DNA from 4 places in the Alkalibacterium sp. m-11 genome. Region 1 is predicted to be linked to each of the others. Evidence: predicted binding sites of a transcription regulator. Region 1 holds the regulator's gene; each other region holds the start of a gene.
What was found. The regulator Rex, encoded in region 1, represses fermentation and respiration genes when NADH is low (regulators of the CRP and FNR family bind a similar motif). The targets are predictions, from matches to a motif close to TTGTGAANTANTTCACAA.
Positions count from the first base shown of each region.

Region 1 (3,184 bases):
GCCGTACAGCTTGTTTCTGCTGTGATCCCTCTCTTCTTACCTGAAGACATAGGGATTGTTGGGTTTCTTCTCCCTTCCATGGTGCTGTTTGCAATAGGCGCTATAGGCATGATCGTGATTGAGAGAAGAAAGCAGATGAGATTTGAATTCGAAGAGCGTTTCAGTCATAATCCTGTCAGAATTCTCTTATGGGGGCTGATCGGGATGTTTATCGCTATAGTCGTGCAGTCCTTCGCAAGTATTATTGAAGTAAACTTTCTGGGCTCTTCTATGGAGTCTGAAAACACTCAGTTTCTGATGGAAGTGGTTAGAAATTATCCGTTCTTTCTTCTCCTAGTTGGAGTAGCAGGGCCAGTAATGGAGGAATTTGTTTTCAGAAAAGCAATTTTTGGTCTTCTGATTGATCGGATTGGCGGCATTGGAGCTGCAGTCATAAGTTCACTGCTCTTTGCATTCATTCACTTTGACGGTCTGCTCCTAGTGTATTCTTCAATGGGACTGGTCTTTGCCTGGTTGTACTTTAAAACTAAAAACATATGGACACCAATTCTGGCACATTGTCTGATGAATGTGGCAGCTGTCCTGATCAACTTGTACTTTTCTTAAAAAGACGAGTAGTGTAGAAAGGATTTATAATGACAGAAAAACAAATCATGTTTCAAATTGCATTTAAGTATATTTTCTTCCTGTTGTTCATGTTCTTTACGATCGATTCAGTCGACAGCAGTGGATGGGGTTTTTTCTCTTTCTTATTTGCTCTCTTCGCTACAAAAGACTTTGTACAGGGTACAAGAATGGCTGCAGCGTATCTTCGCATCAAAAAAAGTAAAAATAACAGCAAATAAAAAAAATCTTCAAAGCTTACAGACCCAATCAAGGTCAGCTTTGAAGATTTTCTTTTTATTCATTATAAAATAAGTCGTTTAAGGGATTGTCATCTTCTTCAGGTTCAGTCTTCTGATCAAAGTCCTGGTAATAATTGATGAAGTAAATCAGTGTCTGCAATTCGTTTGTCAGGTCAACGTTGTGTACTCTGACTTCTTTTGGCACAGTCACACGGATTGGGGTGAAGTTCATAATACCTCTAACTCCGCCTTTGACCAGTTTATCCGCCATCTCCTGAGCTATTTCAGAAGGTACCGTGAGAATAGCTACATCGATCTGCTGCATTTCAAGCTGATCGACCATTTCATTGATATCGTAAATAGGTACGCCCTGGTGGATCGTTCCAATCAAATCATCTTTCACATCAAATCCGGCACTGATACGGATATTGTTGTTTCTGCGAAAATTATAGTTTAGCAAGGCTTGTCCAAGGTTACCGACACCACTCAATGCAACATTGGTCAAACGGTCCTGATTCAGTGTTTTACTGAAAAAATTCATTAAAGCTTCTACATCGTACCCGTAGCCTCTTTTACCTAAAGCTCCGAAATACGAGAAATCACGTCTGATTGTTGCACTATCCACTTTAACTGCTTCACTTAATTTAGCTGATGACACACGTTCTTTACCTGCCTCGTATAGGAAACGCAAATAGCGGTAATATAATGGCAGTCTGCGTGCAGTAGCTTTCGGGATTTTCTTATCAGCCATTGTCATTCTCCTCGTCTCAATTCATTTAATAAACAGCTTCTCTGGATCTTATCAAACTTTTCCAAAGGTGTATCTTTTCTTACCTTGTGTATTCACAAACTTACATAGGATACCATTTTATATTATACCACTAATCCCAGTAAAATAAAGTAAATCGGGTCTGAATTTGTTAAATATTTCAATAATATTCAATAATTAATCGTTTATTATTGAACAAGTTTCGGAGAATGTAAAAAAGGGAACAAGCCTAAATCGTCCTCTGTCTGAGCCTTGCAGGTTTTTCAATTAGACTAGTTTATTCCTGCTCCTGTATGCTAAACTGTTAGATATTGACAGATGACTAGGTTAGAAAATGAGGAATAGTATGATACTTTTACACACGCAAAAAATAGCAAGACATTTCGGTGCTGAAACACTTTTCGATAATGTTAGCATGGAAATAAAGGAAAATGCCAGAATTGGTCTGGTGGGTAGAAATGGTGCCGGTAAAACGACCCTTCTTAACATCCTTTCTGGAAGAGAAGAACCGGATGAAGGCACCGTTCATAAGAAAAAAAACTGTACTATCGGCTATCTTGATCAGCATACCGGTCTGGAATCTGATCTGACTATCTGGGAAGAGATGGATAAACTAACCGAACCTATTAAACAGATAGAAAGAGAAATGCATGCTATCGAGCATAAATTAAGTGATGATTCTATCGATAAGCAGTCTGATAGCTATACGGATCTTTTGTCCAGGTATGATTTTCTGCAGCAGTCGTTCAGGCAGCATAACGGCTATGGCATCGAAAGCGAGATCCGTTCAGTACTTCATGGCTTCCGATATTACCCGGAAGATTATGATACACCTATAGCAAATTTGTCAGGGGGGCAGAAAACCCGACTTGCGCTGGCCAAACTTCTTCTTGAGAAAAAGGACCTTCTTATTTTAGATGAGCCGACCAACCACTTGGATATCGATACATTATCCTGGCTGGAAAGTTACCTCCAGAATTATTCCAAGTCCCTTCTCATCGTTTCCCATGACCGATACTTTCTGGATAAGGTTGTCAAAAATATATACGAAGTCAGTAGAGGCTCTGTAGAAAATTACCCGGGAAACTATTCGAATTATCTGAAACAGAAGGCTGAAAAGATCAAGCGTGAATGGAAAGTATATGAAAAGCAGCAGAAGAAAATGGCTAAACTGGAAGACTTTGTGAACCGTAATCTGGTGCGAGCTTCTACAACGAAAAGAGCCCAGGCTAGAAGGAAACAGCTTGAGAAGATGGATCCATTGGACAAGCCTCAAGGTGATGAAAAAAGTGCGCATTTCCAGTTCATTCCTGAACGAACTTCAGGGCAAGTCGTGCTTCAGACAGCTGATCTGACAATCGGATACGATTCTATTCCATTATCCGAACATGTGGATCTCGATATTCGCAAGGAAGATTCCATTGCAGTCGTAGGTCCTAATGGGGTTGGTAAAACCACTCTCCTCAAGACGCTATATAAATTGATTCCTTCAATCAGCGGAGAAATAAAGTATGGAACGAAAGTCGATATGGGGTATTACGATCAGGAACAGACAACTTTAAATGACAAG
Region 1 covers NZ_BAAGIR010000015.1:24,207-27,390, reverse strand. Annotated here, with positions in the region: gene ACYQ2O_RS03310 (CPBP family intramembrane glutamic endopeptidase) at 1-606, shown strand, start outside; gene ACYQ2O_RS03305 (DUF4305 domain-containing protein) at 636-845, shown strand; gene ACYQ2O_RS03300 (redox-sensing transcriptional repressor Rex) at 901-1,596, opposite strand; gene ACYQ2O_RS03295 (ABC-F family ATP-binding cassette domain-containing protein) at 1,961-3,184, shown strand, end outside.

Region 2 (3,184 bases), on a different contig from region 1:
ACTACACCGAATACTACTAGTAGAGTTAGTGAAAAAGATTTAACTAATATTGATTCAAGATTTAAAACGACCAATTATATAATAAGTAACAACTACATTCCAGAAGGGTTTGTTTTTGAAAGACCCATTATGATTTCTGCTATTCAAGGTGCAGGATTAAAAAACTACACTCAACCGGAGGCCGGGTATATAGCAGCGTATGAGAAGTGTGTAAATGGTATTATAGAGTCTATTAATAATGGTACTATAGACGCTGTTTTTAATTTGAAATATTCTGTCCACAATGTAGGAGGCAACTACGAAGTAGTGGTTTTTGGAGATGGAGTACTAGTACAAGAAGATAATCAGGACTAATGAATTTTTTGAGGTGTTAGATTTATTTAAAACTACTTTGTTTAAAAAGTAATGGGAGGGAAAGTGAGGTGGTAAAAATGGAAGTGAAAGACGAAGTATTAGCTAAAATATTGAATGGTGTTGAGAAAGTTTTGGGTATGGAAGAAATGCCTAAGGAGTTCAGACTCCAAAAGCTGAAAGAAGTTGCTATCGTTTTTGGAGCGGATTCTGAAACGGCTGGGAGACTTGCGCAAGAAATTGTAAAAAAAACTGAAAACAAGAGAAAAGCTAAAGACAAGAAAAAAGCTATGCCAATGTTAGATTCTGACGCTTTTACGGAAGGTTTAGACGATTTGTCGGAAAAGATGAAGCATAGTGACCATGATCAACTGTAACTTGTTCATTCGTCGAGTTCTATCGGGTGTCTTGAGTGTTAACGGAAGTTTTAGGTTCTTGCAATGGTCGGCTCGCCGACGCGAAGCGCTTGCCGTTGCAGGGTTCTAACACTTCTGTTATAAACGATTGCCCGATAGAACTTGGCGAATGAAGAGGGGTTTGGGGCAGAGCCCCAAGGTCTTGAACTTGGTTTTTGGGGGGCGAGCGCAGCGAGTGGGGGGACGAAAGTGAGCGAAGCGAGCGTACTACGACTACATTCTAAGCGTATACTCGAAAAAGATTAAAAGAAGTGAACTTTTATTCTATTTTTTTAATCGTCTATATAAAGTCGCTTCACTTATGCCCGTTATATCACTTATATCTTTAATTGTCTTGTCAGTCGTTTGTCGTAATTCCAAGGCATGCTTCACTGCTGGGTGATTTTTGGTGTATTTAGGTGGTCGTCCTTTGTAAAGGCCTTTTTTCTTAGCGATTTCTATACCGTTTCGTTGTTTTTCTTTAATCAATGTCCGATCAAGCTCTGAGAATGCAGCCATGATGGTTAAAAAGAACTTTCCTGTAGAGCTTCTTGTGTCAATTCCCATATTTAAAATGACTAAATTAATATCTTTCCCCTGAAAATAATCGACCAGTTGCAACAATTGAATCGTGCTACGACCTAATCTATCCATTCTCGTCACAACAACGGTATCTCCTGCGCTCAACTCAGCTATCAATCCATCTAACTTAGTTTTTCTTTCAACGATTCCTGAAATTTTTTCAGAAATAATTTTATCTACACCAAAATTATCTAACTCTTTTAATTGAGTCTCTAAGTTCTGATCTCTCGAACTTACACGAGCATATCCTATTAACATTTCAACACTCCTTTTTGATAGATGTATATGACAGTCTATAAATCCTATCATATCAACGGATTCATTCACTATCAATAGGGTATACTTAAATGATAATCAACCTTTTTTATTTTCTATCTGGCATAACTTGAGCTGAAGAAGTTCAAAAATATTTGATTCATTAGCTCTAAAGAGCAGTAAAAAAGACCGGACTAAAGAAATGGTTGTAATCAATGTAGAAATGATTGAATTCGGTTTCAATAATAGTTATACTTTGTTTATAAATATATTAAAAAATTCACAAAGGAAGAGGTTATATTATGGTAAAAGTTGCGATTGTTACAGGTGCTGGTCAAGGGATTGGGTTAGCGATTGCTAAACGTCTACATGCAGATGGCTTTAAAATTGGTATTGTTGATTATAATCCCGAAACAGCTGAAGCTGCTGTAGCCGAATTCCCAGAAGGTGATGCTATTGCTGCAGGCGCAGATGTGTCTAAACGTGAACAAGTATTTGAAGCATTTGATAAAATTGCAGCACATTTTGGTGATTTAAATGTAGTTGTCAATAATGCGGGTGTTGCACTGACAACACCATTAGAAACAATTACCCAAGAAATGTTCGACCAAGTATATGGTATCAACGTAGCAGGTGTAATCTGGGGTGCACAAGCTGCTCAAAAACACTTCAAAGCCTTCGGTCACGGTGGTCGAATCATCAATGCTACGTCACAAGCAGGGGTATTGGGTAACCCTGAATTAGCTTTATACTCAGGATCAAAATTTGCAGTCCGCGGTATCACACAAGTATTAGCCCGTGACTTAGCTCAAGATAATATTACTGTGACAGCATACGCACCTGGTATCGTGAAGACACCAATGATGTTTGGTATCGCTCACGAAGTAGCAGTCAATGCAGGTAAAGACGATGAGTGGGGTATGAATCAATTCGCACAAAACATTACCCTTAAACGTCTATCAGAACCAGAAGATGTAGCCAACGTAGTAGCATTCCTAGCTGGACCAGACTCAACATACATTACAGGTCAAACAATCGTTGTTGATGGTGGTATGGTCTTCCACTAAGCTAAATGATTTGATGAATTTTGATAACACCCTTCGAGATGAGGGAGGGAATTTAATGTCTGAGGAAATTATCGTTCTTAGTCCGGACAGACTAGGATATAAAGATAGAGGCATAATGAAATGGCAAGGTATGATTCTGTCCGATCATACGTCTGCATTAAAAGAGTTGCACAAGGAATATGAGCAGTCAATTGCTGCGGGAAAAGAACAGATGACGACTGAAGAAGTGTCTGAAGCATTATATAAAGCCTATAGACTTAGGAAGCCTGTCGCTATTCAAGCGAATGTCTTAAAAGAAGGACACTTCTACCCTGATGTAAAATGTATAGTTAAAGGGTATGATCGTGACAATATATACCTACAGTTGAAAGACAGCCAGTTGAAGAAAGTTAATATTTATTTGATTAGGCATGTGGAGTATATGAATCCGGCAGAATGGTATGTTAAAAAAGAAAAGAGAACGGAGTGATCCGCTCTCTTTTTATATTACCTCGTTTTGCATTTTTAAATACTGCAACAAGCTCTTCATATCTA
Region 2 covers NZ_BAAGIR010000151.1:534-3,717, reverse strand. Annotated here, with positions in the region: gene ACYQ2O_RS10795 (hypothetical protein) at 1-354, shown strand, start outside; gene ACYQ2O_RS10790 (hypothetical protein) at 423-728, shown strand; gene ACYQ2O_RS10785 (recombinase family protein) at 1,032-1,586, opposite strand; gene ACYQ2O_RS10780 ((S)-acetoin forming diacetyl reductase) at 1,886-2,650, shown strand; gene ACYQ2O_RS10775 (hypothetical protein) at 2,706-3,119, shown strand; gene ACYQ2O_RS10770 (hypothetical protein) at 3,132-3,184, opposite strand, start outside.
Region 2: a site for Rex is predicted at 1,852-1,869, ahead of ACYQ2O_RS10780 ((S)-acetoin forming diacetyl reductase). Genes of this name have one in related genera too.

Region 3 (3,184 bases), on a different contig from region 1:
GGACCGGCTATTGGTGGGATACTTACAGTTGTCGGGTTCGGTGCATTCGGGAAACACCTTGGCAACGTTATTCCTATTCTCATAGGGGTCACCTTGATGGGATATATCAATGGGTACGACATGAGTGCAACATCGGTAGTGATCGCAGGGTTGTTCGGGACGACGATCGCGCCTATAGCAGGTCGCTACGGCATGCTGATCGGTATTCTTGCCGGCGCACTTCACCTTAGTGTCGTCAGCAATACAGGTTATCTGCACGGTGGGATCAATTTATATAATAACGGGTTTGCAGGAGGCTTCGTAGCAGCCATTATGATTCCTCTGCTGGAAGCAATTCAGTATCAGCAGCAGAAGAGAAGACAGCTGAGAGAACCGGTGGATCCTGCGGAAGAAATTAGAGTAGAGGAACGCTGATTTATAAGTTAACCTAAATTGAAAAGACGATAGTCCTTCCGGCCACTTTAAGCCGGAAGGACTATCGTCTTTTTACATTATTATTCAGGTAATTCGCATTCGTATTAGTCTTCTACTGTACCTAGTACATCAATGTCATCTGGCAGTGCCAATGGATTTTCAGGATCGATTCGATCGTAGAACATGATGCCGTTCAGGTGATCGATTTCGTGCTGGACGACAATTGCCGGAAAATCTCTCAGTCGAATGCTCTGTTTGTTCCCGTCCAAGTCAAAGTAATCCACTTTAATCCGCTTGTGTCTCGGGACATAGCCTGGAACTTCGCGGTCGACAGACAGGCAGCCTTCTCCATCTGACAGGCAAGTCTGCTGGACAGAATGACTGATGATTTTAGGGTTGATCATCACAGCGCTGAACTCGGGGGTGCTGTCTTCTTCATCTGCTGAAGGGACATGTACAGCAATCAGTCTTTTAGATACATCGACCTGGGGAGCTGCGATTCCCACTCCAGGTCTCAATTCATACTTTTCAGTAAGTTCAGGATCCTGACTGTTCTTTAAAAACTGAAGCATATCTTCTGCGAGAGACTTTACTTCATGATCTAAAGGAAATTCAATTGCTTCAGCAGTTTGTCTTAAGGTAGGGTGTCCTTCTCTAATGACATCTTTCATAGTTAACACGTATATAACCTCCAATGCTATTACTCTTTTCCTATTCTAACAAATTTGAATGGGTCCCGCACCTCAAATATTCCTATAGTCAAAATAAAAGTATTCTAATAATAAATAGTGATGCGATTCACATGCGAAAAGCTGCGTCTCCTTCCAATGGTACAAAGACATAGCTGTAAGTTCTTTTATATAACAGATAAATTGCCTGTATTACTTTAATTAATGAAGTTCCGGAGGGTATCGTATGGGAAAAGTATAACAGCGTGTTTGTTATAGTTATCACAATGGGCTGTAATTGCTTTAACATCAAGGATTTATACTGCGACACTGCATGAATATCGCTTGCATTAATTCATGAATCATGATAGATTTAGAAAGGAATGGATTAAAATGTAACAGGGGATATTATCTGTTATATTGAACTTTAAAAACAGAGAGGAATGGGTAATCTATGGCAAAGCAACCAGTTGATTACGAAGCATTACTAAGTACAATCGAAGCTTCGTTTCCGATGGTTCAAATTCTGGATAAAGATGGGAAAATCGTCAACGAAGACATTATGCCGGATTTATCTGATGATGAATTAGTAGAATTAATGAGAAGAATGGTGTGGTCACGTGTTCTTCACGATCGCTCAATGGCACTTGCACGTCAGGGAAGACTAGGTTTCTATGCACCTACTATGGGGCAGGAAGCTTCTCAGTTAGCAAGTCATTTTGCATTTAAGAAACAGGACTGGTTCTATCCTGGGTACCGTGATGTACCTCAGTTGATCCAGCACGGTCTACCTGTATCACAGGCTTTCTTATGGTCTCGTGGACATGTAGAAGGAAACAACTATCCTGAAGATTTACACGCTATTCCACCTCAAATCATTATCGGTGCTCAATTTATTCAAGCAATGGGTAATGCCGTGGGACAGAAAATGGCTGGGAAAGAAGATGAAGTGACATTCACTTATACTGGTGACGGTGGATCTTCTCAAGGTGATGTATACGAAGGGATGAACTTTGCCGGACGTTACAAAGCACCTGTCGTATTCTTTATCCAAAACAATGGGTATGCAATCTCTACTCCACGTGAGAAGCAGTCTGCTGCTAACACACTTGCTCAGAAAGCTGCTGCTGCAGGTATCCCTGGTGTTCAAGTTGATGGAATGGACCCACTTGCAGTATATGCTGTTACTAAACAGGCTCGTGAATGGGCTGCTGCAGGAAACGGACCAGTGTTGATTGAAACAATCACGTCACGTTTCGGCCCTCACTCAACTTCAGGTGATGATCCTACACGTTACCGTGAACAGGAATCATTTGACTACTGGGAACAGAGAGATCCACTTATCCGCTTCCGTAACTTCCTGACTGAAAAAGGTCTATGGTCAGAAGAACAGGAAGAAAAACTGATTGAAGAAACTAAAGAAGAAATCAAACAAGCTGCTAAAGAAGCAGATCAAGCTCCTAAGATGAAAATTTCAGACTTCCTGAAAAACATGTACAATGAGCCTGGTCAGAACATTACTGAGCAGATTGAGAAATACGAAGCAAAGGAGAGTAAATAATCATGGCGAATCTTACAATGATTCAAGCAATCACGGAAGCACTTGATCAGGAAATGGCCCGTGATGAAAAAGTCCTGGTTTTCGGTGAAGACGTAGGTAAAAACGGCGGAGTATTCCGTGCGACTCAAGGACTTTTCGACAAGTACGGTGAAGATCGCGTCAGTGATACTCCACTTGCTGAATCTGGTATCGGAGGAATGGCTTTTGGTTTAGCTGTTCAAGGTTTCCGTCCAGTTATGGAAATCCAGTTCTTCGGATTCGTATTCGAAGTAATGGATTCAATTGTTGGTCAAATGGCTCGTACCAGCTACCGTATGGGTGGAAAACTGCACCTTCCGGCAGTTGTTCGTTCACCATTTGGTGGAGGAGTACACACGCCTGAAATGCACGCAGACAGTCTTGAAGGACTAATGGCTCAGTCTCCTGGACTTAAAGTTGTTATCCCTTCAAACCCTTACGATGCAAAAGGTCTTCTAACTTCAGCAATCCGTGACGAAGATCCGGTTGTTTTCCTTGAGCACATGAAACTTTACCGTTCTTT
Region 3 covers NZ_BAAGIR010000012.1:30,706-33,889, reverse strand. Annotated here, with positions in the region: gene ACYQ2O_RS02805 (DUF1576 domain-containing protein) at 1-414, shown strand, start outside; gene def (peptide deformylase) at 519-1,094, opposite strand; gene pdhA (pyruvate dehydrogenase (acetyl-transferring) E1 component subunit alpha) at 1,537-2,643, shown strand; gene ACYQ2O_RS02790 (alpha-ketoacid dehydrogenase subunit beta) at 2,646-3,184, shown strand, end outside.
Region 3: a site for Rex is predicted at 1,353-1,370, ahead of pdhA (pyruvate dehydrogenase (acetyl-transferring) E1 component subunit alpha). Genes of this name have one in related genera too.

Region 4 (3,184 bases), on a different contig from region 1:
GGAAGCTTAGTTGACCACAAAACAGTCAAGTTAGGTTCAGGAGCAGGACCCAGGTTGCTCAGCGTGTTTAAGAAACGGTAGCTATTCTTAGTGACCAGGTGACGCCCATCGATTCCCACACCGGCAATTGCTTCTGTTACCCATGTTGGATCACCTGAAAACAGTTCATTGTATTCTGGCGTACGAACGAATTTTACAAGACGCAGTTTCATGACAAAGTGATCGACAAGCTCCTGTGCTTCTACTTCAGTCATGAGGCCTTCTTTAAGATCTCTTTCAATATAGATATCAAGGAAAGTTGATGTGCGGCCTAATGACATTGCGGCACCATTCTGTTCCTTGATTGCGGCCAGATAACCAAGATACAGCCACTGGAACGCTTCTACAGCTGTCCTGGCAGGACGTGAGATGTCAAATCCGTAAATGTTACCCAGTTCCTTCAGTTCGTGAAGAGCTTTTATCTGATCGCTCAGTTCTTCACGTTTACGGATAATATCTTCGCTCATCATAGCAGTATCTGACTGGGCTTTATCCGCTTCTTTCTCTTTTAGTAAACGGTCGACTCCATACAGCGCCACACGACGGTAATCACCGATGATTCTTCCACGGCCATAGGCATCAGGCAGACCGGTAATGACACCTGTGCGTCTCGCGTCTAGCATTTCAGGCGTATATGCATTGAACACTCCTTCATTATGCGTCTTTCTCCAGTCTCTGAAGATATGAGAGAGATAAGGATCTACTTCAAAACCATATGATTCTGCAGCCTGTTCCATCATTCGGATGCCGCCAAACGGCTGAAGTGAACGTTTGAATGGTTTGTCTGTCTGGAATCCGACAACTTTTTCTTTATCTTTAGTCAGATAAGCCGGTCCATGAGAAGTAATTGTTGAAACAATAGAAGTATCCATATCAAGGACTCCGCCTGCTTCACGTTCTTTTTTGTTAAGATCCATCACTTGTTCCCACAGCTCTTCTGTGTGTTTAGTTGGGCCTTCAAGGAACGACTCATCACCATCATACTGTGTGTAGTTACTCTGAATGAAGTTACGGACATCAATGGTATCTTTCCATTTCTTTCCCTTGAACCCTTCCCATAAAGTTTCCAAAGTCATCTCATCTGTGCGTTGCTTTTCCATACTCGATTCTCCTTTGTCTTTCACGTTTTTCTACATGTTCATTTTATCACATTGACTCACTTTATACAAGTGAATATTTGAACAATTAACGACAATAAAGGGGGACTCTCCAACAAGTGCATATTGTGAGTTTAATCACAATGTGTCACAAATCTGACACAATTGCCATTTTAAGCAAGCGATTTCACTGTGTTATGATGTGCTTGTAAAAAGATAAAAACAATTCAAGTGTTGAGCATACAAGCTTTCTTCATTTTTCATCTTTATAAGACGATAGAATTGGAGGAAGACTTATTTTAATCTAACATTGCTCAATACTTCACTAACTAAATGGAGGGAACCCATTATGGTCAAAGTATTAGACAAAACTACCAAAGTAACAAATGTACAGAAAGATATCGATCAGTTAGTCACGAAAGCTAAAGCAGCTCTCGATAATATGTACAAACTCGATCAGGAACAAATCGATAACATCGTGAAGGAAATGGCTCTGGCTGCTCTTGATCAGCATATGCCTTTAGCTAAGCTGGCTGTAGAAGAAACTGGTCGTGGTGTATATGAAGATAAAATCATCAAAAACCTTTTTGCTTCAGAATACATCTACCACAGCATCAAACATGATAAAACAATCGGTGTAATAAATGAGAACGTTCATGAAGGCACAGTTGAAATTGCTGAACCGGTCGGTGTCATTGCCGGAGTTACACCAGTAACCAACCCTACTTCCACAACAATCTTTAAATCTATGATTTCTATTAAAACAGGTAACCCGATCATTTTCGCTTTCCACCCTTCTGCTCAGAAATCCAGTTCAGCTGCGGCACGTGCTGTTTACGAAGCAGCAGTTAAAGCAGGTGCACCGGAAAACTGTATTCAGTGGATCGAAAAACCGTCTGTCGAAGCGACACAGACTTTGATGAAACACGACGGAGTAGCTACTATTCTTGCAACTGGCGGATCAGGCATGGTTAAATCAGCCTACAGCTCAGGAAAACCTGCTCTTGGTGTTGGTGCCGGTAATGTCCCCTGCTACATTGAAAAGACTGCAAATGTCAAACGAGCAACGAACGACCTGATTCTTTCCAAAACATTCGATAACGGAATGATCTGTGCTTCTGAACAAGCTGTCATCGCTGATAAAGAAGTATATGAAGAAGTGAAATCACAGATGATCGACAACGGCTGCCACTTCCTGACTAAAGAGGAACGCATTAAAGTGGAGCAGCTGATGGTTTCAGAAGATAATCACTTGAATCCGGATATCGTCGGACGCTCAGCATATCAGATTGCTAAAATGGCAAACGTAAACGTGCCTGAAGATACGAAAATTCTTGTTGCTGAATACCCTGGTGTCGGAAGAGACTTCCCTCTCTCACGAGAAAAACTTAGCCCAGTACTGGCTGCCTACAAAGTCAATAGTTCTGAAGAAGGAATCAAACGTGCTGAAGAAATGCTTGCGTATGGTGGTTTAGGTCACTCAGCAGTTATCCATTCCAACGACGACCAGGTTATCAGCGAGTTTGACAGTCGAATGAAAGCGGGTCGTCTGATTGTCAACGCACCGTCATCTCAAGGTGCTATCGGTGACATCTACAATGCTTTTCTCCCTTCCCTAACTCTAGGATGTGGATCGTTTGGAGGAAACTCAGTGTCAACTAACGTCAGTACTATGCATTTAATCAATGTGAAGAAACGTGCGAAACGTACAAACAATATGCAGTGGTTCAAGATTCCACCAAAAGTGTACTTTGAACGTAACTCTGTTCAGTATCTGGCAAAAATGCCCGACATTAAGAAAGCGTTCATTGTAACTGATCCTATGATGGTTGAATTGGGCTACGTTGACCGTGTCCTGTATCACCTGCGTAACCGCCAGGAGTATGTTCACTGCGAAATATTCTCAGATGTTGAACCGGATCCATCTAAAGAAACAGTTCTAAAAGGCGCAGAAGCAATGGCTGCTTTCCAGCCGGATGTCATCATCGCCTTGGGTGGAGGGTCTCCAATGGACGCAGCTAAAGGAATGTGGCTGTTCTACGAGCACC
Region 4 covers NZ_BAAGIR010000006.1:29,670-32,853, reverse strand. Annotated here, with positions in the region: gene pflB (formate C-acetyltransferase) at 1-1,139, opposite strand, end outside; gene adhE (bifunctional acetaldehyde-CoA/alcohol dehydrogenase) at 1,486-3,184, shown strand, end outside.
Region 4: a site for Rex is predicted at 1,263-1,280, ahead of adhE (bifunctional acetaldehyde-CoA/alcohol dehydrogenase). Genes of this name have one in related genera too.